2 regions of the Streptomyces sp. SID5643 genome follow, and region 2 is predicted to be linked to the other one. Evidence: riboswitches for the same ligand, from Rfam matches in the RefSeq annotation. Region 2 holds a riboswitch; the other holds the start of a gene.
What was found. A riboswitch is a leader RNA that binds a small molecule or an ion and turns the genes downstream of it on or off. The one in region 2 is predicted to bind glycine.
Positions count from the first base shown of each region.

Region 1: linked by a shared signal. The riboswitch ahead of gcvT (glycine cleavage system aminomethyltransferase GcvT) and the one ahead of gcvP (aminomethyl-transferring glycine dehydrogenase) in region 2 are both predicted to bind glycine.

Region 1 is NZ_WWIC01000124.1:36,099-46,981, reverse strand. Features, by position in the region: gene GTY56_RS15765 (GDSL-type esterase/lipase family protein) at 1-1,483, shown strand, start outside; gene GTY56_RS15760 (hypothetical protein) at 1,564-1,965, shown strand; gene GTY56_RS15755 (hypothetical protein) at 2,101-2,874, shown strand; gene GTY56_RS15750 (class I SAM-dependent methyltransferase) at 2,956-3,378, shown strand; gene GTY56_RS15745 (L-serine ammonia-lyase) at 3,444-4,811, opposite strand; gene glyA (serine hydroxymethyltransferase) at 4,897-6,159, opposite strand; gene gcvH (glycine cleavage system protein GcvH) at 6,169-6,546, opposite strand; gene gcvT (glycine cleavage system aminomethyltransferase GcvT) at 6,650-7,771, opposite strand; glycine riboswitch at 7,812-7,920, opposite strand; glycine riboswitch at 7,921-8,021, opposite strand; gene GTY56_RS15725 (AAA family ATPase) at 8,244-8,909, shown strand; gene GTY56_RS15720 (enhanced serine sensitivity protein SseB) at 9,837-10,625, shown strand; gene GTY56_RS15715 (enhanced serine sensitivity protein SseB C-terminal domain-containing protein) at 10,789-10,883, shown strand, end outside.
Region 2 is NZ_WWIC01000030.1:28,671-39,553, reverse strand. Features, by position in the region: gene GTY56_RS03290 (bifunctional nuclease family protein) at 1-413, shown strand, start outside; gene GTY56_RS03285 (MerR family transcriptional regulator) at 709-1,392, shown strand; gene GTY56_RS03280 (DNA polymerase IV) at 1,529-2,983, shown strand; gene GTY56_RS03275 (PRC-barrel domain-containing protein) at 2,902-3,276, opposite strand; glycine riboswitch at 3,390-3,485, shown strand; gene gcvP (aminomethyl-transferring glycine dehydrogenase) at 3,662-6,547, shown strand; gene GTY56_RS03265 (TOBE domain-containing protein) at 6,612-7,031, opposite strand; gene GTY56_RS03260 (TOBE domain-containing protein) at 7,107-7,502, opposite strand; gene GTY56_RS03255 (DUF1707 SHOCT-like domain-containing protein) at 7,628-8,224, shown strand; gene GTY56_RS03250 (APC family permease) at 8,226-10,205, opposite strand; gene GTY56_RS03245 (extracellular solute-binding protein) at 10,630-10,883, shown strand, end outside.

The DNA of each region.
Region 1 (10,883 bases), on a different contig from region 2:
GTGCGGCGCCGCCCCGGGCGGGGCGCTGATCGTGGAGTCCGTCCCGGACAACCTCGACACCTACAGCTCCTGCGGACCGTCGGGCACCGACACCGGGACCTTCCAGTTCACGTTCCACCCCAACCCGGCGGCCACCGGGCCGGGACTGGGCCCCTACGAGGCCAAGGGCGACCTGCACCAGATCGGCGGCGGGCACGGCGGCCACTTCTGGTACACGCACACCCGTGACGCCGCACATCTCGGCGGCCCCGGCGGCCGGATGACCATCGACGGCACCTGGACCCTCGGCCGCAGTGTCGAATGGGCCCGCGTCTACGCGCACATGCCGGACACCGGGGCGCACACCCAGCAGGCCCGCTACGTGATCAAGGGAGTCGCGGGCGGTGACCGCCACCGCTACGTCAACACCCACTTCAGCAAGAACACCTGGGTCGAACTCGGCGTCTACCGCTTCACCGGCACCCCGCGGGTGGAGCTGACGAACACCACCGCCGACGGCACCGCGGACGAGGACGTCGCCTGGGACGCCGTCGCCTTCCAGCCGCTGTCCGGCAAGCCGAAGCACATGGTCGTCGCCATGGGGGACTCCTACACCTCCGGTGAAGGTGCCGGATCCTATTCACCCGAGTCCGACAGGGGCCACGGCAAGAGCAGCTGGAACGCCTGCCGGCGCAGCCCCAACGCGTGGCCCCGCAAGGTGACTCTCCCGGGCCAGACGAAGAGCATCGGTGCACTCGCGGACAGCTTCGATCCGGCTCTGGGCTTCCAGTTCACCGCCTGCTCCGGAGCCAAGACCGCCCAGATGACCGAGGGAGACCCCCCCAACGGCTGGGGGCTCGACGGGAACTTCCACGAGAAGACCCAGATCGACTCAGGGGCGCTCAGCGCCGACACCACTCTGGTCATGCTGACCATCGGTGGAAACGACGCGCGATTCGACAACAAGATCCAGACATGTGTCATGGAAGGGTGCCCGTCGGAGGCATCGATGAAGGCAGACATCGACAATGCCGTGGCCGAGACTCGCACGGTGCTGGAACAGATCCACGCCCATGCGCCGAACGCGACGATCTCGCTGATGGGTTACCCCTTGCTCTTCAGCCGCACTCAGGCCTGCTCAACCTTGGTCAGTGCCTCACAACGTGTCATCCTGAACGGTATGGCCGAGTACTTCGAGAGCAAGCAGCGCGAGCTCGCGCTCTCGATGAGTGCATCCAATGTCCGGTACAAGTCGCCGCAGCCGGCGTTCGAGGGCAAGCGGATCTGTGATTCACCGGAAGGCATCAACGGGGTCGTGGCAGGGCCGAACGGTGACGGCGACTTCCACCACGGTGACAAGAACACGCAGCTCTGCTGGTGGTTCACCGGGGACACCTGCCTCAGCCGTGAGAGCTACCACCCGAACCAGACCGGAACGAGCGCCTACGCACAGGCGTTCATGGCAGCCGGCCCCCTGTCAGCGGCCACTCGACAGGGCCGGTGAACAGGGACATGTCCCATCACGGCACCGTGGCGCGGCAGAGCCGTGTCACGGTGCCGTCCCCAGGGTGTCTCGCCGCCATCATGGTGCCCATCCTCACGGTCCTGATTGCGGCTGCGGTTCTCATGGTCATGCACTACCGCCAGGAACGCGCGAACGAGCGAAACAAGGAAGAAGCCCTGGGCCGGACAGCAACGCTGGCCCGCTCGTACGCGCAAGACGTGGCGGCAGCCCCGAACGGCTTCCCCGGTCAAGAAGCCGTTCGGGGCATCGCCGAGCGGCACGACGGCAGGCTGCTCTCCTACGCGCGCTCGGAGGACTCGCTGACCACCACCGTCCGCTTCTTCGGGGAGTACGAGGACACGAGCATGTTCGGTGTCTCGTACTCCCGGGCCTACCGCTGCTACTCCGTCGTGCTCCGGAAGGGCGCCGAGGGCTTACCGCAGACGAGGACGACTCCGCTGGAAAAGTGCGACGTCATCTGATCCAAGTGCTGCGAAGCAGACCGGACTGCCCACTGGCTGAGTCCGCTCCACGACGTCCCTCAGGCTGGAACCGGCACACCAGGTGTGGTCAGCTACACACTCCCGCCTGGCCGGTATCGGATACAAAGGCAGCCAGTGGGGTCTGAGACAACCGGCGGTGCGGTGGTCACGGGGCGGGCGAACCGCCTCGTGACCACCGGCTGCCTGACCCTCCTGATCGTGCTGATCACCGTTCTCGGCATACCCGTCTCCTGGTTGTGGTACCGGCACTGGCATGACGGGAACGTCAACAGCGAGCGCAGGGAACGGGCACGCGCAGCGATCGAGAAGCAGGCCCGTGCCCGGGCGGGCGCCACGGACCGAGCGCTCGACGCGAGCGGTACCACCGACGTCGACGCCCTGACCGGCGTCGTCTGGCAGCACTCCAAAGCTCCGGTCATCACCTACGATGCGTCCCGCCGCGAGTTCACCGCCACGGCCGCATCAGCTGCTCACTACGATGCAAAGGCCATCCTTCCCGGTGGCGGATCCGGCCGGGTGACCGGCTGCTTCGTGTTCACGTTCACCCGGCACCCCGGCCAGGGGTGGACGTCGCAGGTGTCCGAGCGCGACGATGCCACGTGCCGTCCGAGCACCCAGATCGGTCACAGGGTCCGCCTGGCCCTGACGCGTATCTCCGGCATGGACGCCGACGACCTGACGCCCGACGGCATCCAGAACGCCCTCGACCCCACGCAACGGCGTTCCTTCGACGTCAACAAGGTGGTGCCGGAAGGGGACACGACGACAGTCTTCGTCCTCGTCTCCAGCTCACACGCAGGGACCTGCCAGTGCTACCGCTTCACCCGGCCCGTCCCCGACGGCGCCGGCCGGGGTCCCGCCACCGCGGTTCCCGCGTCCTCGTGCTGACCCGGAGGTGACCCACGGCGAGCGCCGGACAGTGCCCTCATCGTGTTGACCGCCGCCGCCAGGCAGTGCTGGAGTCGGCACGTGGACAGCATCCCCGCCAACCGGCGGCTCTGGAACCGGATCAGCAGTGCCCACCAGCACGAGCACGACCCGCAGATCGGCGCCGAACCCCGGCTGTGGGGCATGTACTCCGTCCCCGACGCGCATCTGCACGCCCTGGGCGACGTCACCGGCAAGCGCGTCCTCGAACTCGGCTGCGGCGCCGGCCAGTGGTCCAGGGCGCTCGCCTCCGAGGGCGCCACCGTGGTCGGGCTCGACCTGTCCGAAGCCCAACTCGCCGCCGCGTCCCGCGCGACGGGAGCGGCCCGCTACCCGCTGGTGCAAGGCGCCGCCGAACAACTCCCCTTCGCCGCCGACAGCTTCGACCTGGAACACGCAACGGCCACAACGAGACCGACCCACCCGACTGGGCACACCGCTGGCCGGCGGAACTGCTCCGGGTGACCCACAAACCGTGAGTTCCGCCGCGCCGGGACGTGAAGGCCCCCTGTCGCCGGACAGGCCGGGCCCTAGCACTCGATGATGTTCACCGCCAGCCCGCCCCGGGCCGTCTCCTTGTACTTCACCGACATGTCCGCGCCGGTGTCCTTCATCGTCTTGATGACCTTGTCCAGGGACACCTTGTGGGAGCCGTCGCCGCGCATCGCCATGCGGGCGGCCGTGACGGCCTTGACCGCGGCCATGCCGTTGCGTTCGATGCAGGGGATCTGGACCAGGCCGCCGACCGGGTCGCAGGTGAGCCCGAGGTTGTGCTCCATGCCGATCTCGGCGGCGTTCTCGACCTGCTCGGGCGAGCCGCCGAGGACCTCGGCCAGGGCGCCCGCGGCCATGGAGCAGGCGGAGCCGACCTCGCCCTGGCAGCCGACCTCGGCGCCGGAGATGGAGGCGTTCTCCTTGAAGAGCATGCCGATCGCGCCCGCGGCGAGCAGGAAGCGGACCACGCCCTCCTCGTCGGCGCCCGGCACGAAGTTCATGTAGTAGTGCAGGACCGCCGGGATGATCCCGGCGGCGCCGTTGGTGGGGGCGGTGACGACCCGGCCGCCGGCGGCGTTCTCCTCGTTGACCGCCATGGCGTAGAGGGTGATCCACTCCATGGAGAGGGCCAGCGGGTCGCCCTCGGAGCGCAGCTTGCGCGCGGTGTTCGCGGCCCGGCGGCGCACCTTGAGACCGCCGGGCAGGATGCCCTCCTGGGACAGTCCGCGCGCCACGCAGTCCCGCATGACCTGCCAGATCTCCAGCAGTCCCGCGCGGATCTCCTCCTCGGTGCGCCAGGCCCGCTCGTTCTCCAGCATCAGCGCGGAGATGGACAGGCCCGTCTCCTCGGTCAGGCGCAGCAGCTCGTCACCCGTGCGGAAGGGGTACTTCAGCACGGTGTCGTCGAGCTTGATGCGGTCCGCCCCGACCGCGTCCTCGTCGACGACGAAACCGCCGCCGACCGAGTAGTACGTCTTCGTCAGCAGCTCCGCGCCCGAGGCGTCGTACGCCCACAGCGTCATGCCGTTCGCGTGGTACGGCAGGGCCTTGCGGCGGTGCAGGACCATGTCGTCGTCGAAGGAGAACGCGATCTCGTGCTCGCCGAGCAGGTTCAGCCGCCCGCCGGTCCTGATCGCCTCCACCCGCTCGTCCGCGCTCGCCACGTCGACCGTGCGGGGCGAGTCGCCCTCCAGGCCGAGCAGCACCGCCTTGGGCGTGCCGTGGCCGTGTCCGGTCGCGCCGAGCGAGCCGTACAGCTCCGAGCGGACCGAGGCGACGGACCCCAGAAGCCCCTCGTTGCGCAGCCGCCGGACGAACAGGCCGGCCGCCCGCATGGGGCCGACGGTGTGGGAGCTGGACGGGCCGATGCCGATCGAGAACAGGTCGAAGACCGAGATGGCCACGGGGAACTCCTGACTACGGGGTGGTGCAGAGGGGGTGGGTGCCGCGACCGCTTGTGGCGGGCGCGGCACCCGAAAGGTTTCTTCGTTACTTGTTCAGACCCGGGTACAGCGGGTGCTTGTCGGCCAGGGCCTTCACCCGGGCCTTGAGGGCCTGCGCGTCGTAGGCGGGCTTCAGCGCTTCGGCGATGACGTCCGCGACCTCCGCGAAGTCCTCGGTGCCGAAGCCCCGGGTCGCCAGGGCCGGTGTGCCGATCCGCAGACCGGACGTCACCATCGGCGGACGCGGGTCGTTCGGGATCGCGTTCCGGTTGACGGTGATGCCCACCTCGTGGAGGCGGTCCTCGGCCTGCTGGCCGTCCAGTTCCGAATGGCGCAGGTCGACCAGGACCAGGTGCACGTCCGTGCCGCCGGACAGGACGTCCACGCCCACCGCCCGGACGTCGTCCTTCACCAGGCGCTCGGCCAGGATGCGGGCACCGTCCAGCGTACGGCGCTGGCGCTCCTTGAAGTCCTCCGAGGCGGCGACCTTGAAGGCGACGGCCTTGGCGGCGATCACGTGCTCCAGCGGGCCGCCCTGCTGACCGGGGAAGACGGCGGAGTTGATCTTCTTGGCCAGTTCGGCCGTGGAGAGGATCACACCGCCGCGGGGGCCGCCCAGGGTCTTGTGGGTGGTGGTGGTGACCACGTGGGCGTGCGGCACCGGGTTGGGGTGCAGCCCGGCCGCGACAAGACCGGCGAAGTGGGCCATGTCCACCATGAGGTACGCGCCGACCTCGTCGGCGATCCGGCGGAACTCCGCGAAGTCCAGCTGCCGCGGGTACGCCGACCAGCCGGCGACGATCAGCTTCGGCCGGGACTCCTTCGCCAGCCGCTCCACCTCGGCCATGTCGACCCGGCCGTCGTCGCCCACGTGGTAGGCGACGACGTCGTAGAGCTTGCCGGAGAAGTTGATCTTCATGCCGTGGGTCAGGTGCCCGCCGTGCGCGAGGTTCAGACCCATGATGGTGTCGCCCGGCTTGAGCAGCGCGAACATCGCGGCCGCGTTGGCCTGGGCGCCCGAGTGCGGCTGGACGTTGGCGTGCTCGGCGCCGAACAGCTCCTTGATGCGGTCGATCGCGATCTGCTCGACCACGTCGACGTGCTCGCAGCCGCCGTAGTAGCGGCGGCCCGGGTAGCCCTCGGCGTACTTGTTGGTGAGGACCGAGCCCTGCGCCTCCATGACCGCGACCGGAGCGAAGTTCTCCGAGGCGATCATCTCCAGCGTGGACTGCTGGCGGTGCAGCTCGGCGTCGACCGCCGCGGCGACCGCCGGGTCGAGCTCGTGCAGGGGTGTGTTCAGGACGGACATACGACTCCCTCAGCCCGCGGAGAACGCGGTGTACTCGTCGGCGGAGAGCAGGTCGGCCGGCTCGTCCGTGATCCGCACCTTGAACAGCCAGCCGCCCTCGAAGGGGGCCGAGTTCACCAGGGACGGGTCGTTCACGACGTCCTCGTTGACCTCGATGACCTCACCGGAGACCGGGGAGTACAGGTCGGACACCGACTTGGTCGACTCCAGCTCGCCGCAGGTCTCACCGGCGGACACCGCGTCACCGACCTCGGGAAGCTGGACGAACACCACATCGCCGAGCGCGTTGGCCGCGTGCTCCGTGATGCCGACCGTCGACACGCCGCCCTCGGCGGCCGACAGCCACTCGTGCTCCTTGCTGTAGCGCAGCTCTTTGGGGTTGCTCATGGCCTGGATTCTCCTGTACGCGCGGGAGTGCTGTGGAAGGGGGGACTGCTGGTGAGCTGGGACGACGGGCTCGGGGGCGCTGTCGCGGCCCTTCGGCCAGTGTCTACTTCTGACGCTGGTAGAACGGCAGCGCCACGACCTCGTACGGCTCGTGACTGCCCCGGATGTCCACACCGACACCGGCCGTGCCCGGCGTGGAGTACACGGCGTCGACGTAGGCCATCGCGATCGGCTTGCCCAGTGTGGGGGAGGGGGCCCCGGAGGTGACCTCGCCGATCACCTTGCCCTCGGCGACGACGGCGTACCCGGCGCGGGGGACCCGGCGGCCCTCGGCGATCAGGCCGACCAGGACGCGCGGCGGCTCGTGGTTCGCGTTCTCCGCGGCCTCACGCAGGGCCGCGCGGCCCACGAAGTCGCCCTCCTTCTCAAACTTCACCACCCGTCCGAGGCCGGCGTCGAAGGGCGTGAGGGAGGTCGACAGCTCGTGCCCGTACAGCGGCATGCCCGCCTCCAGGCGCAGCGTGTCGCGGCAGGAGAGACCGCAGGGCACGAGGCCGACGCCCTCGCCGGCCTTGGTCAGGGCTTGCCACAGCTCGACCGCGTGCTCGGGCTTCACGAACAGCTCGAAGCCGTCCTCGCCGGTGTAACCGGTCCGGGCGATCAGGGCCGGCACGCCCGCGACCGTGCCGGGCAGCCCGGCGTAGTACTTCAGGCCGTCGAGGTCGGCGTCGGTCAGGGACGCCAGGATCCCGGACGACTCCGGACCCTGGACGGCGATCAGCGCGTAGGCGTCCCGGTCGTCACGCACCTCGGCGTCGAAGCCGGCGGCGCGCTCGGTCAGCGCGTCCAGGACGACCTGGGCGTTGGAGGCGTTGGCGACCACCATGTACTCGGTCTCGCCCAGGCGGTAGACGATCAGGTCGTCCAGGATGCCGCCGTCGGCCCGGCAGATCATGGTGTAGCGGGCGCGGCCCGGCTTCACGCCGCCGATGTTGCCCACCAGGGCGAAGTCCAGCAGGGCGGAGGCCTGCGGGCCGGTGACGGTGATCTCACCCATGTGGGAGAGGTCGAAGAGGCCGGCCTTTGTGCGTACGGCGATGTGCTCGTCGCGCTCGGAGCCGTAGCGCAGGGGCATGTCCCAGCCGGCGAAGTCGGTCATCGTCGCGCCGAGCGAACGATGCAGGGCATCGAGCGCGGTGTGACGGAGTTCTCCTGTACTGCTCACGGTCGGTCGTCTCCCAGATGCATGACACGGGCGAGGTCGGTCCTCCCCATCTGTCATCGGAACCTGAGAGGTTCGCCATGACCACACGGGACACGGCTTGCACCTTGGGTGGAGCCACCGGTGGCCGGTGACTCGCTTTTCAGATGTGCCTCGCCCGCGCGGTAACGGGGCCTGAGAGATTCAAGGGAGGGACTTGCTCCTTCGGCGCCCCAGCTCTTGCGGCTGCTGGGGACTCTCCCGCGCGGATTCAAACGGCCGGTATGCAGTTGGCGCGCACATCATTGCACGCATCCTTCCGGCGCGGCAGGGGGACCTTTCCCAGGGAGTGCACGAGTCCCGCCCGCCGGACACCGCGACCTGTAGCAGCCCTGTTGCAGGACGAGAACGTAAATGAGAGGCCTGCGGCATTACCTTCTCTTTACACTCGGCGGGGATGGGACTCCGTACCTGGCCCCAGGGGAGGACGATCACGGTGAACAGGACCACCGCGTACGCGACGACGGGCATCGCGCTGCCCGAGCAGCCGGCCGTTCCGGCCCGGGCGGTCCGCGCCCCGGCGCCGGCACCGGTCGTCCGTGATCTGCGCGACCGCGCCGGCCGCGGCCCGCACGCGCTGCTGTTCGGCCCCCGCGACCTGGTCGTGGTCACGGGCCTGCCCGGCAGCGGCAAGTCCACGCTGATGCGGCGCACCGTGCCGGGCCGGCGCGTCGACTCCCAGGACACCCGTGACCGCTGGGCCCGCCGCATGCCGCGGGCCCTGCCGTACGCGCTCTACCGCCCGTTCGTCCGCCTCTCCCACTACGCCGGGCTGCGCCGCGCCCTGCGCACCGGCGAGGGCGTCGTCGTGCACGACTGCGGCACCCAGGCCTGGGTCCGCCGCTGGCTCGCCCGTGAGGCCCGCCGCCGGGGCGGCACGCTCCACCTGCTCCTCCTCGACGTCACCCCCGAGCAGGCCTTGGCCGGCCAGCGCGACCGGGGCCGCGGCGTCTCGCGCTACGCGTTCCTGCGCCACCGCGCCGCCAGCACCCGCCTCCTGCGCGCGGTGGAACGCGGCGACCTCCCCTCCGGCTGCGGTTCGGCCGTCCTCGCCGACCGCGACGCGGCGAACGCGCTCCGGAGAATCGGCTTCACGGGCTGAGGGACGGCGCGGGGGCACGGAGGTGACGGTGCGACAGGCCACGGCTGTCCACCGCGGGGCTGCGACTTGCCCGGCTGCGGGGGCCGCCGGTTGCGAGACCCCGGTACGCCGGCCACGTGACGCCTGCCGCTGGACCGGGCCTCGGCCGATGGACGCCGGAGAGCGGCACGTGCCAGCGGCTGTCGGTGACCTGGCGTCTGCCGCTGGACCGGGACGTCAGCCCCCAGTTGCCGGGGCGTTGGCCACCGACCGTCGAACGCCTGACGCCTGACGTCGGCCCGGGGTGCCGGACGCCGGCCCGGGGTGCCGGACGCCGGCCCGGGGCGCCTGACGCCGGCCCGGAGCGCCGGACGCCGGAGAGCGGCACGTGCCAGCGGCTGTCGGTGACCTGGCGTCTGCCGCTGGACCGGGACGTCAGCCCCCAGTTGCCGGGGCGTTGGCCACCGACCATCGAACGCCTGACGCCTGACGCCTGACGTCGGCCCGGGGCGCCTGACGCCGGCCCGGGGTGCCGGACGCCGGCCCGGAGCGCCGGACGACGGAGCGCGGCGCCTGCCATCGGCTGTCGCTGAACCGGGGCCTGCTGGTGGAGCGGGGCGCCGGGTTGCCGGGCACCGTGGTGTCGGCCACCCGCGCCGGCCGTCGGCCCGGCGCACCGCCACCGGTCACCGAACCGCGGGCGGGGTTTCCGGACTCAGAGCTTCCCCCTACGGTCGTGCACTCCGTCGCGGCGCTGTCCCGGTCCGGACCCGGACAGGAGCGCGCGGCCGGGGTGACGGCCCGGCTCCGCATCCGCCCGCACTCCCCACCCCCTCATCCCGTCCCGTCCCATCTCATCCCGTCCCCTCCTCCACAGCCCTGCCTCCCCGCCTCCCGCAGCCGTTAGCCTTTGAGCCACAGCAGTGGTTCCAGGCAGGCGGTAGGCAGATGGACATCCCGGCGGGCTTCTCCGCGGACTTCCCGGCGCAGACGCAGACCCACCCGCACGGCGGTTGGCCCGGCAACGAGCTGGAGGAGGTGCTCTCGGCCTCCCTCGGCGCCGGCCCGGCGGCCGGCGGGCGGATCGTCGAGGTGCTCGGCCGGAGCTTCGTGTGGATTCCGCTGCCCAGCGGCGGCGGCCCGCACAGCGGCCCCCTCGACCTGCCCGGCATCGAGATCGACGGCCAGGCCTTCGTGCCGGTGTTCAGCTCCGAGGAGCAGTTCCGCCAGGTCGTCGGCTCCCACATGTCGTACACCATCGCGCCCGCCGTGGAGTTCGCCCGCGGCCTGCCCCCGCACGCGGGCATCGCCGTCAACCCGGGCGGCGTGGTCGGCATCCCGCTCCCGCCGCCCGCGGTGGCCGAGCTGTGCCGGGCGGGCCGGACCCCGCTGGACGGCCCGGCGAGCGGCGGCCGGGTCCGCCTCTTCGAGCCGGACTGGCAGGAGGATCCGGTGGACTTCCTCGCCGCCGCCTCCGCGGAGTTCGAGGCGACCGGTGTCGTCGTCACGGCCCGCCGCTGCCTCGCGGCCATCGAGACCGCAGACCCCGTGATGTTCGTCGGCGTCGAACTCTCCCAGTGGGAAGGCGACCTGCGCGCCCTCCCCCTGGATGCCCTCACCCGCGCCGTCAGCGCCGTCCCGGCCCCCTGGCCGGTCAACCTCGTCCTCCTGGACGTGGCGGAGGACCCGGTGGGCGCGTGGATGCGGGACCGGGTCCGGCCCTTCTACCAGCGGTAGGGCAGCCCACTCAGCGGCGCGAGACTGTATCGTCATGCGGCTCCGCCGCGTGAACGCGATCAACCACACACGACCCGCACCCGCCCGACGGCATAACCCCCGGGGCACCCCTGCGGGCTTAAGCTAGGGCACCGTCGAGGCGTTGTACGAAGGGGCGGTAAAGGTGAGCGCGAGCGGCACGGCCGCGGCCGGACAGGTCGAGCACATGCTGCGCCAGGTCACGCCCGGGCGTTACGACGCCTACGAGGCTCTCCTGCG
Region 2 (10,883 bases):
TGCTGCGTGAAGTGGGAGGCGACCGTTACCTCCCCATCTGGATCGGGCCGGGGGAGGCGACGGCGATCGCCTTCGCCCAGCAGGGCATGGCTCCCGCGCGGCCGCTGACTCACGACCTGTTCAAGGACGTGCTGGAAGCCGTCGGCCAGGAGCTCACGGAAGTGCGCATCACGGACCTGCGTGAGGGCGTCTTCTACGCGGAGCTGGTCTTCGCCAGCGGCGTCGAGGTGAGCGCCCGCCCGTCCGACGCCATAGCGCTCGCGCTGCGCACCGGAACGCCGATCTACGGCAGTGACACGGTGCTCGACGACGCCGGCATCGCGATTCCGGACGAGCAGGAGGACGAGGTGGAGAAGTTCCGCGAGTTCCTCGACCAGATCTCTCCGGAGGACTTCGGCAGCAGCAGCCAGTGAGTGCCCCGGACGGGGCAGCGGCCTGAGAAGGCGTGTGGGCGGCCCGGCGGACGACGTGGTCCGTGGTGGGGTCGCCCGCCGTATGTCGGAAGGGTGAAAAGGCCTGCATGTGCCGGTGGCGCGTGTGAGCGTCACACGGCTCGCGCCGGACACATTCGGCTAGCCTTTCCCCGCGGTGGGGCACGGGAAACCACTCTCAGGGTGATTATCACTCGGCGTGGCGAGTGTGGCGATCGTTGACGCACCCCTGGTGACTGCCTACCGTCGAGAAGGCAGGTCAAGGACGGAGGTCGGCGTGAGAAGCAGCGGCGACGGTACGGCTGGGGGCGGCCCCGAGCGCAGTCTCAGGGCGAGCGGTCCGTACCCTCCCCCCGGCTCACGGCCCCTCCCGGGTGGGGGATGCCCTCAGCCCGGAGGCACGGCCGAGCACGCTCCGCAGCGACCGGCAGCGGTGCCGAGCAGCGGAGGGACGACGTCCATGGCGTCCGAGCAGATCGGCTATCGCGGCCCCACGGCCTGCGCGGCCGCCGGTATCACCTACCGGCAGTTGGACTACTGGGCCCGCACGGGGCTCGTCGAGCCGAGCGTGCGCCCCGCCTACGGGTCCGGGACACAGCGGCTCTACAGCTTCCGGGACGTGGTCGTCCTGAAGATCGTGAAGCGGTTCCTCGACACCGGGGTGTCGCTCCAGAACATCCGTACGGCCGTCCACCACCTCAGGGAACGCGGTTTCAGCGACCTGGAGCGCATGACGCTGATGAGCGACGGCGCGACGGTCTACGAGTGCACCTCGCCCGACGAGGTCCATGCCCTGCTCCAGGGCGGCCAGGGTGTGTTCGGGATCGCTGTGGGCGTGGTGTGGCGGGATGTCGAGAGCGCGCTGTCGCAGCTGCACGGCGAGCGGATCGACACCGGCGAGACCCTGGTCGGCCGCAACCCCGCGGACGAGCTCGCACGTCGGCGTAACCGAGCCGTCTGAGGCGTCCCGGCAGCGCAGGACCGCACGCGGCCGCAGGAGGCGGGACGTTTCCGCATCGGAGCGCAAGCGGTTTCCCGTGGGACGTTCAGGGCGGTCGCGCGGGGCGTTGTCAGTGGCGTAGGGCAGCATCGGAGTTGTGAGAACCGCGCCCACGATCCTGCATCTCGACATGGATGCCTTCTTCGCCTCGGTGGAGCAGGCGTCCAAGCCGAGTCTGCGCGGGAAGGCCGTGGTCGTCGGCGGGCTGGGGCCGCGGGGCGTGGTGGCGACCGCGTCGTACGAGGCGCGGGTCTTCGGGGTGCATTCGGCGATGCCCATGGGGCAGGCCCGGCGGCTCGCGCCGAACGCCGCCTATCTCGTGCCGCGCTTCACCTTCTACCGGTCGATCAGCGAGCGGGTGATGGAGCTGCTGCGGGCGCTGTCGCCGCTGGTGGAGCCGCTGAGCCTGGACGAGGCGTTCGTGGACCTGGAGGCCGGGGGAGTGGCCTGGGACGAGCGGTCGGCGCGGCTGGCCGGGGTGAAGCTGCGAGCGGACATCCGGGCCGTCACGGGGCTCACCGGGTCGGTGGGTCTCGCCGCCTCCAAGATGCTCGCGAAGATCGCCTCGGAGGAGGCCAAGCCCGACGGGCTGGTGGTGATCGAGCCGGGGACGGAGCGGGCCATGCTCGGGCCGATGTCGGTGCGGACGCTGCCGGGGGTCGGGCCGGCCACGGGTGACCATCTGAGGCGGGCCGGCATCACCACCGTCGAGGAGATCGTCGAGGCCGGCGAGGACGAACTGGTCCGGCTGCTGGGGAGGGCGCACGGGCACGGTCTGTACGCCATGGCGCTGGCCCGGGACGACCGGCCCGTCGTGGCGGAGCGCGAGGCGAAGTCGGTGTCGGTCGAGGACACCTATGACGTCGACATCCACGACCGGACGCGGGTCGGGCTGGAGGTGCAGCGGCTCGCCGAGCGGTGCGTGCGGCGGCTGCGCGGGGCAGGACTGTCCGGGCGGACGATCGTACTGAAGGTGCGGCGGTACGACTTCTCCACGCTCACCCGCTCCGAGACGCTGCGCGGGCCCACGGACGACCCCGTGGTGATCCGCGAGGCGGCGGGCAGACTGCTGGACTCGGTCGACACGACGGGCGGTGTACGGCTCCTCGGGGTGGGCGTCAGCGGGCTCGCCGACTACACCCAGGAGGATCTGTTCGCGCAGGCGGCGGGGGAGCGGGCGGTCGCGGAGGGCCCGGTCGAGGAGCACACCGTGACGCCGCCCGAGGAGCAGCCGTCGCCGGCCGAGCGGCGATGGCCCGCAGGGCACGACGTGCGGCACACCCGGTTCGGGCACGGATGGGTGCAGGGCAGCGGTCTGGGGCGGGTCACCGTGCGCTTCGAGACGCCCTCCTCGGAGCCCGGGCGCGTGCGGACCTTCCGGGTCGACGACCCGGATCTGGAGGCGGCGGATCCGCTGCCGCTGGTGTTACGAGGACCCGAGGGGGGAGACGAAGTGCCCGGGGCGGGATCTCAGGCTGTCTCGTCGGTGCCCGCCAGCTTGCCGAAGTCGTGGTCCGGGAGCGGGGGCGGGGCGGCGACGTCGAGACCGTAGTGGTGGTAGAGCTGCAGCTCCTGCTCCGGGGAGAGGTGGCGGCCCACGCCGAAGTCGGGGGCGTCCTTGATCAGGGCGCGTTCGAAGGGGACGTGGAGGGCGCCCTCGATCAGCTCGCTGGGCTCCAGGGGGACGAAGGCGTCCCTGCTGAACAGGCCGGTCCGTATGGCCGCCCACTCCGGCTCGCCGGTGGCGTCGTCGAGGTAGACCTCGTCGATGGTGCCGATCCTGGTCCCGTTGCGGTCGAACGCCTTGCGGCCGATCAGGTTGCGCGGATCGATGTCGGTTCGCACGGGCCCTCCACATGGTCGCACCTCATCCGTAAACACTACAAAACGGTACAAGTAGGGATGCGGCCACTCGAAGGTTCGTGCGTTGACCTCGCTGGTACGCTGGCAGCGGCTGTTGACCCCGTGCGGGAGAGTCCTCCAGACACCATCGGAGGCGCCGAAGGAGCAAATCCTCCCCGGAATCTCTCAGGCTCACGTACCGCACGGACGAGGTCACTCTGGAAAGCAGGGCGGGTGTCGACGGCTCCCGCTCTCACCGACGGTGAAAGCCGGAGGCCCTTGGGGCGATCCGGTGAAGCTCTCAGGTTGAGATGACAGAGGGGGAGGCCGTCCGGGTACCCGTGCCGTGGTGCCCCTCGCAGGTCGTGTCGACCAGGAGGCCTCCGTAATGACCGCCCACCGCATTCCGCTCTCCGAGCTCGAAGAGGCAGTCCCCTTCGAGCAGCGCCACATCGGCCCCGACCACGAGGCCTGCGCCAAGATGCTCGCGCACGTCGGCTACGGCTCGCTGGACGAGCTGACCGCCGCCGCGGTCCCGGCCGTGATCAAGAGCGCCGAGGCACTGGACCTGCCGGGCGCCCGCAGTGAGGCCGAGGTGATCGCGGAGCTGCGCACCCTCGCCGACCGCAACGAGGTCCTCGGCTCCATGATCGGTCTCGGCTACTACGGCACGTTCACGCCGCCCGTCATCATGCGCAACGTCATGGAGAACCCGTCCTGGTACACGGCCTACACGCCGTATCAGCCGGAGATCTCGCAGGGCCGGCTGGAGGCGCTGCTCAACTTCCAGACGATGGTCGCCGAGCTGACCGGACTGCCGACCTCCGGCGCCTCCCTGCTCGACGAGGGCACCGCGGCCGCCGAGGCCATGGCGCTGTCGCGGCGGCTGGGCAAGAACAAGAAGGGCCTGTTCCTGGTCGACGCGGACACGCTGCCGCAGACCATCGCCGTGATCCAGACCCGCGCCGAACCGACCGGCGTCGAGGTCGTCGTCGCAGACCTGAGCGACGGCATCCCCGCCGAGATCGCCGAGCGCGAGATCAACGGCGTGCTGCTCCAGTACCCGGGCGCCTCCGGTGCCGTGCGGGACATCAAGCCGGTCATCGACCGGGCGCACGAGCTCGGGGCACTCGTCACCGTCGCCGCCGACCTGCTGGCGCTGACGCTGCTGAAGTCGCCCGGCGAGCTCGGCGCGGACATCGCCGTCGGGACGACCCAGCGCTTCGGCGTGCCCATGGGCTTCGGCGGACCGCACGCCGGCTACATGGCGGTCCAGGACAAGATGGCGCGCAGCCTGCCCGGGCGGCTCGTCGGCGTGTCCGTGGACGCCGACGGCAACAAGGCCTACCGGCTGGCGCTGCAGACGCGTGAGCAGCACATCCGCCGTGAGAAGGCCACCAGCAACATCTGCACCGCGCAGGTGCTGCTCGCCGTCATGGCCGGCATGTACGCCGTCTACCACGGCCCGGAGGGCCTGAAGGGCATCGCGCGGCGCACCCACCGGTACGCCACCGTCCTCGCCGCCGGGCTCGCGAACGGCGGGGTCGAGATCGTGCACGGCTCCTACTTCGACACCCTGACGGTGCGCGCCGAGGGCCGGGCCGCCGACGTCGTGGCCGCCGCCCGTGACAACGGGGTCAACCTGCGCCTCGTCGACGCCGACCACGTCTCCATCGCCTGCGACGAGACCACGACGCGGGCGCAGCTGCGTGCCGTATGGGCCGCCTTCGGGGTCGAGGGCGTCGTGGAAGCGCTGGACGCGGCCGCCGAGGACGGGCTTCCGGGCGCGCTGCTGCGCACCGACGACTACCTGACGCACCCCGTCTTCCACCAGCACCGCTCCGAGACCGCCATGCTGCGCTACCTGCGCAAGCTGGCCGACCGCGACTACGCGCTCGACCGGGGCATGATCCCGCTGGGCTCCTGCACCATGAAGCTCAACGCGACCACCGAGATGGAGCCGGTCACCTGGCCCGAGTTCGGGCACATGCACCCCTTCGCGCCCGCCGAGCAGGCCGGGGGCTACCTCACGCTCATCCACGAGCTGGAGGACCGGCTCGCCGAGGTCACCGGCTACGACAAGGTGTCCCTCCAGCCGAACGCCGGGTCGCAGGGTGAACTGGCCGGTCTGCTCGCCGTCCGCGGGTACCACCGGGCCAACGGGGACGAGCAGCGCATCGTCTGCCTGATCCCGTCGTCCGCGCACGGCACCAACGCCGCCAGCGCGGTGATGGCGGGCATGAAGGTGGTCGTGGTGAAGACCGCCGAGGACGGCGAGATCGACGTCGAGGACCTGCGGGCCAAGATCGAGCAGTACCGCGACGAGCTGGCCGTGCTGATGATCACCTACCCGTCCACGCACGGTGTGTTCGAGGAGCACGTCGCCGACATCTGCGCCCAGGTGCACGAGGCGGGCGGCCAGGTCTACGTCGACGGGGCCAACCTCAACGCGCTCGTCGGGCTCGCCAAGCCGGGGCACTTCGGCGGCGACGTCTCGCACCTGAATCTGCACAAGACCTTCTGCATCCCGCACGGCGGCGGCGGTCCCGGCGTCGGCCCGGTCGCGGTGCGCGAGCACCTCGCGCCCTACCTGCCCAACCACCCGCTCCAGCCCGAGGCAGGCCCGCAGACGGGCGTCGGTCCCATCTCGGCGGCGCCCTGGGGCTCGGCCGGCATCCTGCCCATCTCGTGGGCGTACGTCCGGCTCATGGGTGGCGAGGGGCTGAAGCGGGCCACGCAGGTGGCCGTGCTCAGCGCCAACTACATCGCCAAGCGCCTGGAGCCGCACTACCCGGTGCTCTACACCGGTCCCGGCGGGCTCGTCGCCCACGAGTGCATCATCGACCTGCGGCCGCTGACCAAGGCGACCGGTGTGAGCGTCGACGACGTCGCCAAGCGGCTGATCGACTACGGCTTCCATGCGCCGACCATGTCGTTCCCGGTGGCCGGGACGCTGATGATCGAGCCGACCGAGTCGGAGGACCTGGCCGAGCTCGACCGGTTCTGCGACGCGATGATCGCCATTCGCGCGGAGATCGAGAAGGTCGGCTCGGGCCAGTGGCCCGCGGAGGACAACCCGCTGCGCGGCGCCCCGCACACCGCCGGCGCGCTCGCCGGGGAGTGGGAGCACTCCTACAGCCGTGAGGAGGCCGTCTTCCCGGCCGGGGTGTCGACCGCCGACAAGTACTGGCCGCCGGTACGCCGCATCGACCAGGCCTACGGCGACCGGAACCTGGTGTGCTCCTGCCCGCCGCTGGACGCCTACGAGGACTGATCGGCCGACCGGTCGCAGGGAGGGGCTCCGCGGGGCGGGGCCCCTCTCGCCGTCTCCGGGCCCGTCAGAGGGCGGCGAGTGACACCTCGGTCGCCTTGATCAGGGCGACGACGGGGATCCCGGGTGACAGGGCCAAGTCTTCCGCAGCGTCCCTGGTGATCGCGGCGGTCAGTTCGCCGCCCTCGACCGTGACGCGGACCGACGCCATCGCGCCGCCGGCCGCGATGTCCGTGACGGTTCCGGGGAGCTGATTGCGGATCGACAGGCCCTCGATCGGCGCGGTGGCCAGGGAGACCTCCGTCGACTTCATCAGGGCGCGCACGGGGGCGCCCGGGGTGAGACGGAGGTCTTCCGCGGCCTCGCGGGTGATCGCCGCGGTGAGGTCCTGGCCGCCGGTGAGGCGGACCCTCACCGTCGCCATGGCCTCGCCAGGAGTGACGGTGGTGACGGTGCCGGGGAGCTGGTTGCGGATGCTCAGGCTCATGGGTGCACGGTAGCCCGATGGCGGCGTTCGCCCTGGCAGGCGTGTGTTTGCGTCACCTCCGCGGCCCCTCGGGGCTCAGACGCGGTCGATGTGGACGTTCGTCGACTTCACGCGGGCCGTCGCCTCCATGCCGACCTCCAGGCCCAGTTCCTCCACCGCCTCGCGGGTGAGCAGGGAGACGAGCCGGTGCGGGCCGGCCTGGATCTCGACCTGGGCGGCGACGTCGCCGAGTTTGATCGCGGTGACGATGCCCGGGAACGCGTTGCGGGCCGAGGTGTACGGCGTGTCCTCCTCGGCGGAGCCTGGCCGGGCCAGTTCGACCGAGAACGCGGCCAGGTCCCGCCCGTCGATGAGCCGACGCCCGGTCCCGTCGCGGTGAGTCGTGATGCGGCCCGCGTCCGCCCAGCGGCGGGCGGTGTCCGGGCTCACGCCGAGCAGCCGTGCTGCCTGGCCGATCGTGTAGGACTGCATGCCGGTCACGATAGGCGCGGGGGAAGGGAACGACGGATGCGGGGTTGGCCGTTGGGTATAACGCGATATAGCGTTAGTCTCGACTGGCTGGCCGGGTGCCGTGCCCGGGGGATCGGGGTGGAGTGATGGCGGCGGAGATCGTGCGGACCGGTGGATCGCCCGAGGTGAGGGCGTCGCACGCGGACCGGGACCGGACGGTGGATGTCCTGCGCGTCGCCGCGGGCGACGGCCGGCTCACCCTGGACGAGCTCGACGAGCGGCTGGAGGCCGCATGGTCGGCCCGGACGATGGGCGAGCTCGCCGTGCTGACGGAGGACCTGCCCGTGCCCGCGGGCGGGATGCCCGCCGAGGCCGACGGCGTGGTACGGATCCGCCAGGAGGGGGCCTCGACCCGGCGGGACGGCGGCTGGGTGGTGCCGCGGCGACTGGAGATCCGTTCGGCGTGGGGGGAGGTGACGCTCGACCTCACCGATGCGGTGATCACCCACGACACCCTGGACATCGACCTGGACCTGCGCGCCGGCTCCCTCAAGCTGCTGACCGGGCCGGGTGTTGTCGTGGACACCGACGGCCTGGTCATGAACCACTCGGCGATCAAGGCGCGTCGGCCGGCCGACGCCCCCGTCCTGCTGCGGGTCCGGATCACCGGCGAGGTCACCTACGGACAGGTTGTCGTGCGCTCACCGCGCAGGGGCTTCGGCAGGAGGAGTGCGACGGCCTGACTCAGCCCACGTGCACCCTCGGCCGCCGCTTGCGGTCCGGCTCCGCCTCGCGCAGCACCTCTCGGGTCACCGGGGCGACCTCGCCCTGCCCGAACAGGAAGAAGCGCAGGAAGTTGGCGAAGGGCCCGCCCTCGGTCCACTCGAAGTAGATGTGCGGGGTGCAGCCCGTCGAGTCGCGGACGTGCAGCAGCAGTGCGGCCAGAGCGTTGGGGATGGAGGACGACTCCAGGGTCAGCACGCGGTAGCGGCCGTGCAGCACCTCACCGCGTACGGTCAGGCCCGCCTCGAATTCGGACGGGTCGGTGACGGTCACCTCGACGAAGACGAAGTCCTCCTGGCCGGGCACGTCGTTGTCCTGCCGGATCTGCTCGATCTTGTCGCGGTACTCGGCGATGTCCCGCCGGTCCGGCTCGTTGGCGATGAACCGCATCCGGCGGCTGGCCATGTCACGGACGAAGCGTTCCGCCATGTCGTCCAGCGTCACGCTGGTGACGCGGAGCTCGAACGCCCGGGCCAGCCGTGACAGCAGGGAGACCAGGATGATGCCGGCGATGAAGCAGGCGCCGATCTTCACGCCGTCCGGACGCTCGATCACGTTGAGCACGGTCGTGTACAGGAACACCGCGGAGATCACCGCGAACGCGATCGTCCAGTGCCGCTGCCGGGCCTTGCGGGCGGCGATGGTCACCGCGATCGCGGCGGAGCTGATGAGGACCAGCACGCCGGTGGCGTAGGCACCGCCCTGGGCGTTGACGTCGGCGTCGAAGATCCAGGTGACCAGGAAGGCGATCAGGGTGAAGACGATGACCATGGGCCGCACGGCACGGGCCCAGTGCGGGGCCATGCCGTAGCGGGGGAGGTAGCGCGGCATCAGATTGAGCAGGCCGGCCATCGCGGAGGCGCCGGCGAACCACAGGATGGCGATCGTCGAGGCGTCGTAGACGGTGCCGAAGGTGTTGCCCAGGTAGTCGTGCGCCAGGTACGCGAGGGCACGTCCGTTGGCCTGGCCGCCCGCCTCGAACTCCTTCTCCGGGATGAGGAGCGTGGTGATGAAGCTGGTGGTGATCAGGAAGACGCTCATGATCAGCGCGGCGGTGGTGAGCAGCTTCTTCGTGTCGCGGATACGGCCGGTCGGCCGTGCCTCGGTGTCGTCCGGGTCGCCCTTGACGTGCGGCATCACGGCGACACCCGTCTCGAACCCGGAGAGGCCGAGCGCCAGTTTCGGGAAGACGAGCAGGGCGACGCCGATCATGGTGAAGACGTTGCCGTGCTGGGTGGTGAGGGCGCTCGACCAGTCGGTGACGACATGACCCGCGGTGACGACGTGGTAGAGGCCGACCACCACCACGACCGCGTTCAGCGCGAGGTAGGCACCGACGAGGGCGACCGCGACGCCGATGGCCTCAAGGAAGCCCTTGAGGAACACCGCGCCCAGCAGCGCCACCAGGACCAGCGTGATCAGCATCTGCTTGTCGTGCAGGACGCCGGTCAGATGCGGGTTCTCCACGAGGTGGGTGGAGGCGTCGGCGGCCGACAGGGTGATGGTGATGAGGAAGTCGGTGGCGGCGAAGCCCAGCAGGGTCAGTACGAACAACTTGCCCTGCCAGAAGGAGAGCAGCCTCTCCAGCATCGCGATGGAGCCCTCACCGTGCGGGCTCTCCTCGGCCACGCGGCGGTAGACGGGCAGGGCCCCGGCCAGCGTGACGACGACGAGGACGATGGTCGCGATCGGCGACAGCAGTCCGGCGGCGAGGGCCGCGATCCCCGGCTGGTAGCCGAGGGTCGAGAAGTAGTCGACGCCGGTCAGGCACATCACCCGCCACCAGGGCCGGCCCCGGTGCGGGGGTTCCGGCTCGGCATGGGGGCCGGTGGGGCCTCCGGCCTTGCCCATGTCGGACAGGCCTTCCAGCATCCAGGTGCGCAGACGGCTGGGTGAGGTGGGCACCGCACGGCTCGGTGCCTGGTGCTCGGTGGTGGCCATCGACGTGCTCCCGAAGTGCGGCTCAGCATGGTTCCGGCCATCACTGGACGGCCCGATCAGGGTAAGCGGAGCGTGATGCCGTGGCCCCTGAAAGCGGGGGCCGTGCGCGTCAAACTTCCGTTAAGACTCGCGGCCCGGGCGGACGCGGAGGTGAAAACGCGAGCTGAGAGCGCGTGGGACGGCTCGGCCTGAGCAGTGCGCGGAGTCGGTCTCCAGTCCCCCGGGCGGACACCCTGTGTGATCAGACCCGAGCCGACTTCGTAACGTTCGTCTGTCAAGCCGAATGTTTCGCCTTCCCTTCCCTTCCGCATCCGGATGCAAGATTCTGCATGTACGAGGGGTTGCCACCGTTTACCCGCTGTCTCTAGGGTGCGGCAGCAGCGAAGCTTTCTGGAACTACTTCGAAACTTTCGAGGAGCGCATGATGGGCGACCCCGCACTGTCCCGCCGCGGCTTCCTGGCGGCCTCCGCCGCGGCCGGTCTGGGGATGACGGCACTGACCGCATGCGGCGGGGACTCGGACGGAGGGTCGTCCGGGACGACCACGATCGAATGGTGGAACATCTCCACCACCGAGCCGTCCAAGACCGTCTGGGCCGCCCTCGCCCGGAAGTTCGAGGCGCAGAACCCCAAGGTCAAGATCAAGATCGTGCAGATGGAGAACGACGCCTACAAGTC